2 linked regions of the Alkaliphilus metalliredigens QYMF genome follow. The protein of the gene in region 2 binds, or shares a complex with, the protein of the main gene of each other region. Links are inferred from orthologs where the notes say so. Each region holds a gene or a part of one and is shown on either strand. Other genes may lie near its edges.

The links.
Region 1: the proteins of uvrA (region 2) and mfd are in contact, whole or in part, in a crystal structure (PDB 4DFC), measured with the Escherichia coli proteins. The link is inferred for Alkaliphilus metalliredigens QYMF from one-to-one orthologs.

The regions. Positions count from the first base shown.
Region 1 is NC_009633.1:175,677-182,567, reverse strand. What follows is about bases 2,801-6,877. They hold mfd (transcription-repair coupling factor), read right to left. Parts: upstream 6,526-6,877; coding sequence 3,001-6,525; downstream 2,801-3,000. Other genes in these bases: AMET_RS00865 (hypothetical protein), read right to left, coding at 6,613-6,877; AMET_RS24015 (peptidylprolyl isomerase), read right to left, coding at 2,801-2,961. Outside these bases: AMET_RS00885 (putative polysaccharide biosynthesis protein), read right to left, coding at 1-1,106; spoVT (stage V sporulation protein T), read right to left, coding at 1,335-1,886; more of AMET_RS24015, read right to left, coding at 2,002-2,800; more of AMET_RS00865, read right to left, coding at 6,878-6,891. UniProt on the Escherichia coli protein: Couples transcription and DNA repair by recognizing RNA polymerase (RNAP) stalled at DNA lesions. Mediates ATP-dependent release of RNAP and its truncated transcript from the DNA, and recruitment of nucleotide excision repair machinery to the damaged site.
Region 2 is NC_009633.1:4,219,611-4,225,811, forward strand. The notes cover bases 1,967-5,353. They hold uvrA (excinuclease ABC subunit UvrA), read right to left. Parts: upstream 5,005-5,353; coding sequence 2,167-5,004; downstream 1,967-2,166. Other genes in these bases: AMET_RS20250 (copper amine oxidase N-terminal domain-containing protein), read left to right, coding at 1,967-2,122; uvrB (excinuclease ABC subunit UvrB), read right to left, coding at 5,007-5,353. In the rest of the region: excinuclease ABC subunit UvrC, read right to left, coding at 1-1,328; more of AMET_RS20250, read left to right, coding at 1,571-1,966; more of uvrB, read right to left, coding at 5,354-6,201. UniProt on the Escherichia coli protein: The UvrABC repair system catalyzes the recognition and processing of DNA lesions. UvrA is an ATPase and a DNA-binding protein. A damage recognition complex composed of 2 UvrA and 2 UvrB subunits scans DNA for abnormalities.

The sequences.
Region 1 (6,891 bases), 4.0 Mb from region 2 along the record:
AAGGATAAGAAGAATAAAATCTCGCCTACAGAGGCTGGCTCATTAGGGAATAATAGTTGCATAATGGGTCCTGACAATACAGCTAATCCAATGGCTGCTGGCAGTCCAATCATGATGGACACACGCATGGCCGATTGGGTATCCGCCCTAATTGTGTCATAATCTCCTCTTGTTTTAGATTCGGAAATGACAGGGACCATACTCATGGCCAGTGCAACAGTTAGCACCTGTGGTAGGTTCACCAGGGTTGCTGCCATTCCTGTTAGTTGTCCAAATAAACTGTTTGCTTCCTCATAGGTAAAGCCGATGGCCTGTAGCCTTCTCAAGACAATCATGGTATCAACGATATTAATCAATGGCATCACTGCGCCCCCAATGGTAATCGGCACTGCAATGGTCACAAGATCCTTGATAATTCCCCTTGTTGGCTCTTCCTGCTCATCGGGTAAACGATCAAATTGGGCTAGAATTCGTTTTTTATGTCTTAAATATATAATTGATATCACGCTGAGCCCAAAAACGCCTCCGATGGTTGCCCCAAAGGCAGCTCCAGCGGCAGCATAGTGAACGCCTCTATTCAATAGCACTACGGCTAACGTCAATCCTAAAATCACGCGTCCAGCCTGCTCTACCACTTGAGATATTGCAGTGGGGGCCATATTTTTCATCCCTTGGAAGTAGCCTCTAAATGCGGCTAGTAAAGGAACAAAAAACAGAGCCGGTGCTAAGGCCAACACAGCATAGTAAGCGTTGGGGCTTTGTACTACCTTTGTAACTAAATAGTGCGCTCCAAAGCCTAATGTCAAAGAGCCTATGACGCCTAGACCTAATAGAATAGAAAATGACGTTCTAAATACTTTATGGGCTCCTCCTGGATTTCCTTTAGCCCTTTTTTCAGAAACTAGCTTGGAAATGGCGGTAGGAAACCCTTGGGTGGAAAAGGATAATAGTAGGGTGAATATAGGATACCCCACTTGATAATAGCCTAACCCCTCAGACCCAATAATAATTCCTAAGGGAATTCGAAAGAAAGCCCCTAATACTTTTACAACTAATCCTGCCATCCCTAAAATAAATGCACCCTTTAAAAAGGTCTCTTTTTTCATCTCACAACTCCTCCTACAGCTCGCTTCAGCGTCTAAATTCAGACAAACTTAATTATAACAGATTCTTTGGGCTTCGTACAGTCCACAAAATTCGTCTGGTGCTTAAAATTCGTCTGGCGCTATCGCGCCGACTCATAGCGCACTTAAATCTTAAACGGGCGTTGTTTAAGATTTCAAGTGCTTAAAATAAAAATCAACCCTGAGTCGAAACCCAGGGTTGACAATGTATTATTGCTCCATCTGTTTTGAAAGGAAGGCTGCTGCTGTTTCTGCAATCTTCGCCTCCATTTCTCCCATTGTAATATTTTGGTCCTTTGAACACAGAATAACACTTCCAATTGGATCTCCATGGGTGACGATGGGAGCGATGACTTGTGCTAAAAATCGAGGTTCTTCTCCTTCATCTATCACAAGGGGGTGAAGCTTATCCCCTTTATTTAGAACAGACACCTCTCGCTCTTCCATTGCCTTTTCTAAGGATTTACTGACTCTTTTTTCTAAATATTCCTTTTTAGAACCACCAGCTACAGAAACAACAGTATCTCTGTCTGTAACCATTGCAATATGTCCTAGTGCCTCATGTAAAGATTCTGCATATTCTGTAGCAAATTCACTTAATTCTCCAATAGGGGAATACTTCTTTAAGATGACTTCTCCTTCTCGATCAGTGAAGATCTCTAGTGGATCTCCTTCTCTAATCCTCAGGGTCCTTCGAATCTCCTTTGGGATGACAACTCTACCTAAATCATCAATACGTCTTACGATTCCTGTGGCCTTCACTATATTATTCCCTCCTATGTTGTTAGGTTAATTGGTTGTAATGCTATTATTTTACCAATCAAGTCTTTTTATACACAGAAGGAATTTTTTTATAAAATTTAACCAAGTTTAATGACTATAATGATTCTCTTTTCTGAACCTCTGCATTTCCAACTAATTCTTCTAAATGTTTTTCAAACTCAAGGTTCTTTAGGTAACCCATAATGGATTCTTTCATTTCATCAAAGTCATAGGAATTGTCAACACGATCTTCAACTAAAATGATGTGATATCCGTGCTGTGTTTGTACAGGTGCACCTACTTCTCCAATGGGCTGTGTAAAGGAAGCTTCTTCAAACTCCGGAACCATGACTCCCCTTGGGAAAAATCCTAAGTCTCCACCTTGTACTGCACTGCCTGGGTCAGTAGAATATTCTTGGGCTAGGGTGGCAAAGTCTTCACCGGATTCTAAACGCACAACCAACTCATCGGCTAGTGCCAGATCTGCTACTAATATATGTCTTGCACTTGCCTCTTGCGTTGAGAACATTTCTGGATTCTCATCAAAAAACTTTCTAGCTGCTTCTTCTGTCATTTCTAAATTTTCATTGTAAAAGTCTCGGTATTTAAATAAAAGGATATCTTTTTTTACCTGCTCTCTAATAAATGTCTCATCAATTTCATTCTCTTTTAGAAATGCACTGAAGTTTTCATCACTTTCTTCATACACTCGATAAGGCTCATAGGCTTCTGTAATTTCTTCTTCAGATACTGTTAATCCACTTTCAACTGCTTTTTCAGCAATTAATACATCTGATATCAGTTTCTCCATAATGCCTTCTTTGATGTTCTCTAATAATGTCATCCCGCCAATATCTTGTTGGAAAATGTCTTCATTATAGCCATATTGCATTTCATAGCTTAGTTTAAAAAGAGCCAATGTTTTATCAAACTCTTCCATGGAAACAGTGGCCCCATTTACTTCAGCCGCAGCATCCTGGCTAAGTTGTGCAGGGGTAGAGCAAGCTGTGATCAATAACATGATCGCAAGCAGTGCAGTCAATAAACCAATTGATTTATTTTTTATCTTCTTCACATTCATCATCTCCCATTCTGTCAATGCTTACTTCTTTCATTATACCGAATCCGCCTCGTTATGGAAACCACTAATTTTTTCTATTACTTCCTTGATCTCTGTTAATAGCTTATATTGATCCGCCGTTCGAATCTGATAGATCAAATAGGGTTGATCGCTTCCATGGAAACTGACCTTCCTAGGATATTGATGCAGGACGCTCCCAATGTTTTCGGGCTTCAGTTTCTGGCTCCTCGTAAACTGTATTCGTATTTCCTTTTCTTTTTGGGTAATGGTTTGAACACGAATTTGATTTCCCAGGGCTTTAATATATGAAATCATTAAAAGATTTCTCACACTCATGGGGATGTCTCCAAAGCGATCTTCAATCTCTTCCTCTATGGCATAGAGATCCTCCTGGTTCCTGATGGAAGCAATCTTTTTATAAATTTCAATCTTATGGGTGGAACTACCAATAAAGCGCTCTGGAATATAGGCGTTGACATTGAGTTCCATGTTGGTGTCCTCGTACTTTTCCACCACTTCACCCTTCATTTCTGCCATGGTTTCTTCTAGTAGCTTAATATACAGATCATAACCGATGGAAGCCATATGTCCATGCTGCTGAGATCCCAATAGGTTTCCTGCACCACGGATCTCTAAATCCCTCATGGCAATTTTAAAGCCAGATCCAAACTCCGTAAACTCCTTAATGGCCTTCAAACGTTTTTCTGCCACCTCTGATAGAATTTTATCTCTTTGGTACATCAGGTAGGCATAGCCCTGCTGGCTGGAACGTCCAACCCGTCCTCGGAGCTGGTACAGCTGAGAAAGCCCTAGCTTATCTGCATCATGGATCATAATGGTGTTGACATTGGATATATCTAGTCCCGTTTCAATGATGGTGGTACAAACCAACACATCATATACCCCGTCTAGGTAATCCATCATGAGCATTTCTAGCTCTCGTTCACCCATTTGCCCATGTCCAACCGCCACTCTGGCCTCCGGGATCAACTCCTGTAGCTTTCTTGCCACTTGATGGATTCCATCCACTCGATTATATACATAATAGGTCTGTCCCCCCCGAGCCATCTCCTTTGTGATGGCATCAATGATCATTGATTCATTGTAAGGAATCACATAGGTTTGAACTGGGAATCTTTCCTCTGGTGGGTCTTCGATCACACTCATGTCTCGAATCCCTACCATGGACATATGCAATGTCCTAGGAATCGGCGTTGCCGTTAATGTCAAGACATCAATGGACTCCTTCATTTGCTTCATTCGTTCCTTATGCTTGACACCAAATCGCTGTTCTTCATCAACGATGAGTAGACCTAGGTCCTTAAACTCAATATCCTTGGATAACAGGCGATGGGTTCCAATCAGTACATCCACATTTCCTGTTCTGACTCCTTCTAAAACTTGTTTTTGTTGGGCTGGGGTTTTGAAGCGACTGAGCATTTCCACCGTCACTGGGAACCCTGAAAATCGTTGTTTAAAATTATTAAAATGTTGCTGGGCTAAAATGGTTGTGGGCACCAGGAAGGCCACCTGCTTGCTGTCCATGACTGCCTTGAATCCAGCCCGGATAGCCACCTCTGTTTTTCCATATCCTACATCTCCACAGAGTAAGCGGTCCATTGCACCCTCCTGCTCCATATCAGCCTTGACCTCTTCGATACTCTTTAGCTGATCTGGGGTTTCCTCATAGGGGAAGAGATCTTCGAATTGTTTTTGCCATTCCCCATCATTCCCAAAGGCATGGCCCTTGTTTCTTCTTCTTTCGGCATAAAGCTTTAATAACTCCTCCGCCATATCCTCAATGGCTTTTTTAACTTTTCCCTTTGTCTTGACCCATTCCACACCCCCAAGCTTGTTGAGTTTAGGGCTGCCTTTGTCACTTCCGATATACTTTTGTATGAGGTTCATTTGGTCTGTAGGTACATAGAGGTGGTCTTCACCGGAATAACGAATTTTAATATAGTCCTTTTTGATACCCTCAACGCTTAGTTCCTCTATGCCTATATATTTACCGATTCCATGTCCCTCATGAACCACGTGGTCTCCCACCTGTAGATCCACAAAGGATTTAATACTGACTGCATCTTTTCGCCTGCGTTCCTTCTTCTTCCGTTTATGAACCCCATAAATCTCATAATCTGTAATGGTCATATATTTCATGGATGAATATTCAAAGCCTCGATTGATGCTTCCTTGCATAATGAAAATTTGTCCCGATACAATCTCTTCTTTATGGCTCACAACAAATTCTACAGGAATTCCCCTTTCCCGCAAAAGCTCCAATAGGCGCAGGGCCCTTTCCTTTGTTCCCGGCAGTAACACAATTTTATAGCCTTTATATTGAAGACTTTTCAGCTCATCAATCAATAAATTGATTTTCCCATGAAAGGACTGAACGGGTCGTGCCATGAAGTTGATAATTTCCTTTGGGGGAAAGTCTGGTGTGTTTTTAGGAAGTAATGATAGGGTAATGACCCTTCGTTCCAATACACTTTTCACTAATTTATCGTAGGCAAGAAGTAGATTTCCCTGGGTGGGAAGCACTTCTCCCCGCTCTAGTAATGTCTTAAAATTCTCTTTAAATTCCCCTTCATAGCCCCTGACCCTTTCCTTACATCTTTGGGGTTCATCTATGATTACCAGGGCATTGGGATTTAAATAATCTAATAATGAGGCCTCTTGCTCATAAAGATAGGGGGCATATTGTTCTACACCGTTGAAGTGTCCAAACTCACGGAATTTGTTACTGACCTCCGCCACCTTTTCAGCCAACCGCTCCTTGGGGCCACCCTTTAATTTTTTGGATAAGGCCGCTCCTTCAGCTTCAATGGCCTGAATCACACTTTCCACTGCACTTGGTTCAATGATGGTTTCAGCCACGGGATAAATCAGTAGCTCTTGTACCTTTTGAGTAGAGCGCTGGGTATCTACCTGAAATTGCCGTATGGAGTCTACTTCATCATCAAACAACTCAATTCGATAGGGAGATATCTCTCCCCCAGAATAAATGTCAATGATACCCCCACGGATACTAAACTGTCCATTTCCCTCCACTTGTTCTACCCGCTCATATCCTTGCTTCACAAATGTCTCGGTGACCTTTTCGAGGTCAATGCTCTCTCCCACCTTGAAGCTGATCTGATCCTTTTTGTAAAGGGCTGGAGGAATCAATTTTAATAAAAGAGACTCAATGGATGCCACCACCACATGTTTTTCTCCTGTGGCGATCTTTTGCAGGGTTTCCATTCTTTCCTGCTGTGCATGGTCGGTTTGGGCTTTTAAATCATAAAAGATAACCTCTCTTGAGGGGAAAAAGAGGCCACGGTCTCCGATATAGAACTTTAAATCCTGCTCAATTTTTCTAGCCTCTACCTCACTATAGGTTAAGATACATACCTGTTCATTGGAATCATCAAACAAGCCATAGCTCATATGTCCTTTTTGGGAATCATTGAGTCCATGTATTGCCACCGGTGTCTTTTCTAAATTCACCCGATCTAGCAGTTGATGATACTCAAGACTTTGTCGTAGGGGAGATAATAACATTTTTTTGTCCATGGTCTTCACCTGCCTTGGTAGAATAGTTTTATTAAAATTTGGCGAACGGCTTTAGCCCGGGATCCATCCTCCCGGGCTTGTCTACCGCTATAAATATTTTGTAATGTACCAATTCCATCCACTATGGAAGATCCAAGCTGCCATGATGGACAAAAGTAGTGCTTGGGTTTGTGTATAAACGAAATAGGTAATGCCGCCAAAAAAGCTATGGCTTAGGATACTGGCAAGGGCTGCCCATTTACCAATTTTCTTTGATGATGTCATCATATCATAAACCCCTTCAACACAACCAAAAACAAAGTGGGCCTGTATGAAGGAGGTTTTTAATAAAAAGGCCACGCCACTTTTGGCTGCCTCTTCAATAAA
Region 2 (6,201 bases):
TAATCATTAGCTCCCTGTATTGTTTTAATCTTAAACCTTCTGTAATCTTTATTTTTAGGTTTCCCCCCTTCAAAAACCACCATTGATCCCACTGATTCCATACCTTGGGTATTGGATATATCAAAGGCTTCTACCCTGTGAATGGCATCCGCTAAACCCAGTGCTTCTTGTAGCACCACCATGGCACCCTCTGTTTTTTCTTTACTCTTTCTTTGGGTCTCTTCCCGTTGTCCCATGGTAAGGGCAGCATTTCTTTTAACCAATTGAATCATGGATTTCTTTTCGCCCCTCAGTGGCGCTCTAACCTTGACATGATTGCCTCTTTTGTTGGTAAGCCATTGGGCCATCAATTCTTGATCTTCAACTTCCCGCTCCACTAGCACTTCTTTAGGAATGAAATTGGTTTCTCCATAAAATTGCTTAATAAATGCCGAGAGGATTTCTTTCTCATCTTCGTCTTCCCTAGTGGTGAGTATATAATGCTCACGTTGTACTAATTTCCCCCCACGTACAAAGAATACCTGAACACAGCTTTCTTGTTCTCCCTTTGCCATTGCAATAATATCTTGATCAATGTCATTAACAGAAACCACTTTTTGTCTTTCTATAATATCTAGAAGTGCTTGCCTTTGATCTCTGTAGTGTGCCGCTCCTTCAAAATCCATTTTTTCAGCTGCTCTCTTCATCTTCTCTTCGATCTTTTTAATCAATTCATCTTCTTTACCACCTAAAAAGAGAATAATCTCATGAATCATCTGCTGATATGTCTCATCATTCACCATCCCGGTACAAGGGCCGATACATTTTCGAATATGATAGTTTAGACACGGTCGTTCTTGTCTTTCAATCATTTTTTCTATGTTTTTACCACATACTCTAATGGGATACATTTGATGGATCACTTCTAGTGTTTCATTTAGTGCACTGATATTGGTATATGGACCAAAATATTTTGCTTTATCCTTTAGCACCTTACGGGTTTTTAATACCCTTGGAAATGTTTCATTCATGGTCACCTTGATATAAGGATATGTTTTATCATCTCTAAGCAGTACATTGTATTTAGGTCGATTTTCTTTAATTAAATTACACTCTAATATTAAGGCTTCTAACTCCGAGTCCGTTACAATATATTCGAAAAAATTAATATGAGTTACCATGGCTCTTACCTTAGGATGCTGGTTATTAGAAGACTGGAAGTATTGCCTTACTCGATTTTTTAAGGAAATGGCCTTTCCTACATAGATAATCTCATTGGCTTTATTCTTCATTAAATAAACCCCAGGCTTATCTGGTAATAGCTTTAGTTGTTCCTTTATGTCAAACATTTTCCGCCTCCTGTTTCTTTTCCTATTATCTATTTTATCACTTTGTGCCTACTGTTATCAATGTATCGTGATTTTCTTTTCAAGATACACGACCTCCACTTTTAGTGGTTTACCTAGGTGGCATGGCATGATCTGATTCATGAACAAGTTTCGTAAGTTCACTTGTCTATGTATATTTACTGGGTTCTTCGGAGACAATTAAAATAATAAATGGAAAAAATATCCTACTAGGAGGAATGATTATGAAAAAAATACCCACAACTTTACTTGTGCTTTATTTACTCTTTTTAAGCAGTTTTATTGTTTTTGCCAGCACTCATCATCAAAGCATACAAGTCTATTTTGGTGACTTTAAGGTACAACATCACAAGGATTTGCTCTCTTTAGAAGAATCACCTTTTCTCTATGAGGGTAGACTCTATATGCCCCTACGGGCTTTAAGCGAATCCCTGGGTTACGATGTTGATTGGGATGAAAATACCCAAACCGCCATTCTATCCAAGGACACAGCCTTCACACAGATTCCAGAGACCGACCCTTTAAATGGAGAGGCCTTTGTCTATGGAGAGGTTCGTCATATCGACTATGAAAATCGTTCCATTGACATTGTACAGCACTTAGATCATCACAGCAGAGAAGTATTTGAGGGTCTTTTAGTAGAGGAAGATGCCATTATCATCCTGCAACGCAATGATCATCAATGGAATATCGCCTTTTCTGATGTCAAGGTAGGAGATGTTGTGGGGATGGTTTTAACTGCAGAGAATCTTGTTCGAGGGATCATTGTTGATTGATATGTATCTCTTCATACAAAAAAGGTAGCAATGCTACCTTTTTTTTAATGGTTAGATGATAAGGCCTTCTTTAAATAATGGCCTGTATAGGATTTCGCATTTTCGCTGATTTCCTCTGGGGTTCCTTGGGCGATGATTTCGCCACCACCTTTACCCCCTTCAGGTCCTAAGTCTATAATGTGGTCAGCGGTTTTGATGACATCTAAGTTATGCTCAATGACTAAAATGGTGTTACCGCCTTCCGCTAGTCGTTGAAGCACACCAATCAATCGGTGAATGTCGGCAATATGCAAACCTGTTGTGGGCTCATCTAGGATATATAAAGTCTTTCCTGTGCTTCGTTTGCTTAATTCCGAAGATAATTTAATCCGTTGTGCTTCTCCACCCGAAAGCTGGGTTGAAGGTTGGCCTAACTTAATATAGCTTAATCCTACATCATATAGGGTTTGTAACTTCTTATGAATTTTGGGTATGTTTTCAAAAAATCCTACTGCTTCCTCTACATTCATACCCAGAACCTCTGAAATTGTCTTACCTTTATACTTAACTTCTAAAGTCTCACGATTGTACCGCTTCCCTTTACAGATCTCACAGGGCACATACACGTCAGGTAGAAAATGCATCTCAATCTTAATGATTCCATCCCCTTTACAAGCCTCACAACGGCCACCCTTCAAGTTAAAGCTAAATCTCCCCTTTAGATACCCCCTCATTTTTGATTGAGGTGTTTGGGCAAATACATCTCTGATGTCATCAAAGACACCTGTATAGGTAGCTGGATTTGATCTTGGTGTTCTTCCAATTGGACCTTGATCAATTTCAATTACTTTATCAATATATTCTAGCCCCTCAATACTCTTATGGGCTCCTGGTTTGTCCTTAGCTCGATTTAACTCCTGTGCTACGCTCTTATAAAGAATTTCATTTACCAGGGTACTTTTTCCCGATCCTGATACCCCTGTCACACAAGTAAATAGACCTAATGGAAACTTGGCATTAATGTTTTTTAGATTATTTTCCTTGGCGCCTTTTACGGTAACCCACTTGCCATTTGGTGTTCTGCGTTCCCTAGGCACTTCAATAAACTTTTTCCCACTTAAATATTGTCCTGTAATGGATCGTGGCTCCTTTATGATGTCATTAATGTCACCCTGCGCAACTACTTCACCACCATGGATCCCTGCTCCTGGACCAATATCAATTACATGATCTGCGGCAAACATGGTATCTTCATCATGTTCCACCACAATAACTGTATTCCCAATATCAGTTAAATTCCTCAATGTTTTCAACAAACGATTATTATCTCTTTGGTGTAATCCAATACTAGGCTCATCTAAAATGTATAGTACACCCACTAGACTTGCGCCTATTTGAGTGGCCAAGCGAATACGCTGAGATTCTCCTCCTGACAATGTTCCCGAACTTCTTGACAAACTCAAGTAGTCTAGTCCCACATCAATTAAAAAGTTTAACCTACTTTGAATTTCTTTCAATACTTGCTTGCCTATAAATGTCTTTCGTTCATCTAGTTGAAGCTGATCAAAGAATGCCTTGCATTCCTTTATGGCCAGTTGTGTGACATCATTAATATTTTTGTCGCCTAGGGTTACCGCAAGAACCTCGTCCTTTAACCTGGCTCCTTTACAGCTTTTACAGGAGTGCTCTGCCATATATTCTTCTATTTTTTCACGCATATACTCAGAGTTTGTTTCTTTGTATCGTCTGGTTAGATTCGTGAGAACTCCTTCAAATATTCCAGAATAATTTCTCACGCCTCCATACTTAGAATCATATTCGAAGTATACCTTTTTGCTAGAGCCATACAATATATCCTGTACCATTTCTTGTGGTAGTTCATCTACTGGAGTATCCACATTGGTTCCGTATTGTTCAGCTAGGTTTTCAATCATTTTGAAATAATATGTGTTGTCGTTTGTTCCACCGGATGTCCACCATGGTGCAATGGCCCCTTGGCGGAGGGTCAATTTTTTATTGGGAATCACCAAGTCAGGATCAACTTCCTTCATATGCCCAATTCCATTACACTCTGTGCAGGCGCCAAAGGGACTATTAAAGGAAAACATCCTTGGTGATAAATCCTCCACTCCAATACCGTGCTCTGGACAAGCAAATTTAGTGGAGAAGAGTAACTCCTCTTGATCAATCACGTCGATAATTACCAGCCCCTCACTGAGTTTCAGTACAGTTTCAACAGAATCTGCAATACGTTGCTGGGATTCAGGTTTCACTAAAATTCTATCTACCACAACCTCAATACTGTGTTTCTTATTTTTTTCTAATTCAATCTCTTCATAAATTTCTCGTACTTCACCATTAATTCGAACTCTCACGAATCCATCTTTTTTAATTTGCTCTAGGGTTTTCTGATGGGTCCCTTTTTTCCCTCTTACGATAGGAGCAAGAATCTGAATTTTTGTTCTTTCCTCTAATTCCATTACCTTGTCAACAATTTGCTGCACTGTCATCTGACTAATCTCAACATGGCAAACTGGACAATGGGGCGTTCCAACTCTTGCAAATAGAAGTCGTAAATAGTCGTAGATCTCTGTTACGGTTCCTACAGTTGATCTAGGGTTTTTACTTGTTGTCTTTTGGTCGATTGAAATCGCTGGAGAAAGTCCCTCAATATACTCGACATCGGGCTTTTCCATCTGTCCTAAAAATTGTCTAGCATAGGAGGATAGACTTTCAATATATCTTCTCTGTCCTTCTGCATAAATGGTATCGAAGGCTAAGGATGACTTTCCTGAACCCGATAAACCTGTCATGACCACAAACTTTTCCCTTGGAATTTCTATATCAATATTTTTTAGATTATGTTCCTTTGCACCTCTTATAATAATTTTATCTCTTGCCACATCTACACCTCTTCTTCGTTAAAGTACACTTTCTTCAATTTTTTCACTTGATCTCTTAGTTCAGCAGCTCGCTCAAACTGTAATTCGTCAGCCGCCTGCATCATTTCTATTTGGAGTCTTTGAATCAACTCTTCTACTTCTTCTGGGGTTAATGCTTCTATCTCTTTATTCAAGCCATATTTCTCTTTCTCTTCAGCTACCTTTGTGGCTTCAATTACATTTCTTACCTTTTTCACAATGGTCTTTGGTGTGATTTGATGTTTGTCATTGTATTCTATTTGAATTAATCTACGTCGTTCCGTTTCATCAATTGCCTTCTGCATGGATTTGGTGATCCGATTGGCATACATAATCACCCGGCCTTCTACATTTCTTGCGGCCCGTCCCGTTGTTTGGATCAATGCAGTTGCAGAACGCAGAAAGCCTTCCTTATCGGCATCTAAAATAGCTACCAAAGAGACCTCAGGTAAATCTAGGCCTTCTCTGAGTAGATTGATTCCCACCAATACATCAAATACCCCCAGTCTTAAATCTCGAATGATTTCCATTCTTTCCATGGTCAGAATATCTGAATGTAGGTATCTCACCTTAATATCAATTTCCTTTAAATAGTTAGTTAAATCCTCAGACATCTTTTTAGTTAATGTCGTCACCAATACCCGCTGTTTTTTTTCGATTCGTTTGTGTATTTCTCCTACTAAATTGTCAATTTGCCCCTCTATGGGTCTCACTTCTACCACGGGATCTAAAAGACCTGTTGGCCGAATGATTTGCTCTTCAATTCTTTGATTTCTTTCTAATTCGTAAGGACCTGGTGTGGCACTGACATATAGAATTTGATTCACAAGCTTTTCAAATTCCTTGAAATTCAGTGGTCTATTGTCTAGAGCCGAAGGAAGTCTAAATCCATGATTAATCAATGATTCCTTCCGTGAGCGGTCCCCTGCATACATTCCCCCTACCTGTGGAATTGTGGCATGGGACTCATCCACAATAATTAAGTAGTCATCTGGAAAATAGTCGATCAGTGTAAAGGGCCTACTCCCTGCTTTTCTACCGGTTAACTGTCTTGAGTAGTTTTCAATCCCTTGACAGAAACCCACTTCTCTTAGCATCTCAATATCATACATGGTTCGCTGTTGAATTCGCTGGGCTTCAATCAACTTTTCTTCTTGTTTAAAAAAGGCTACCTGCTCT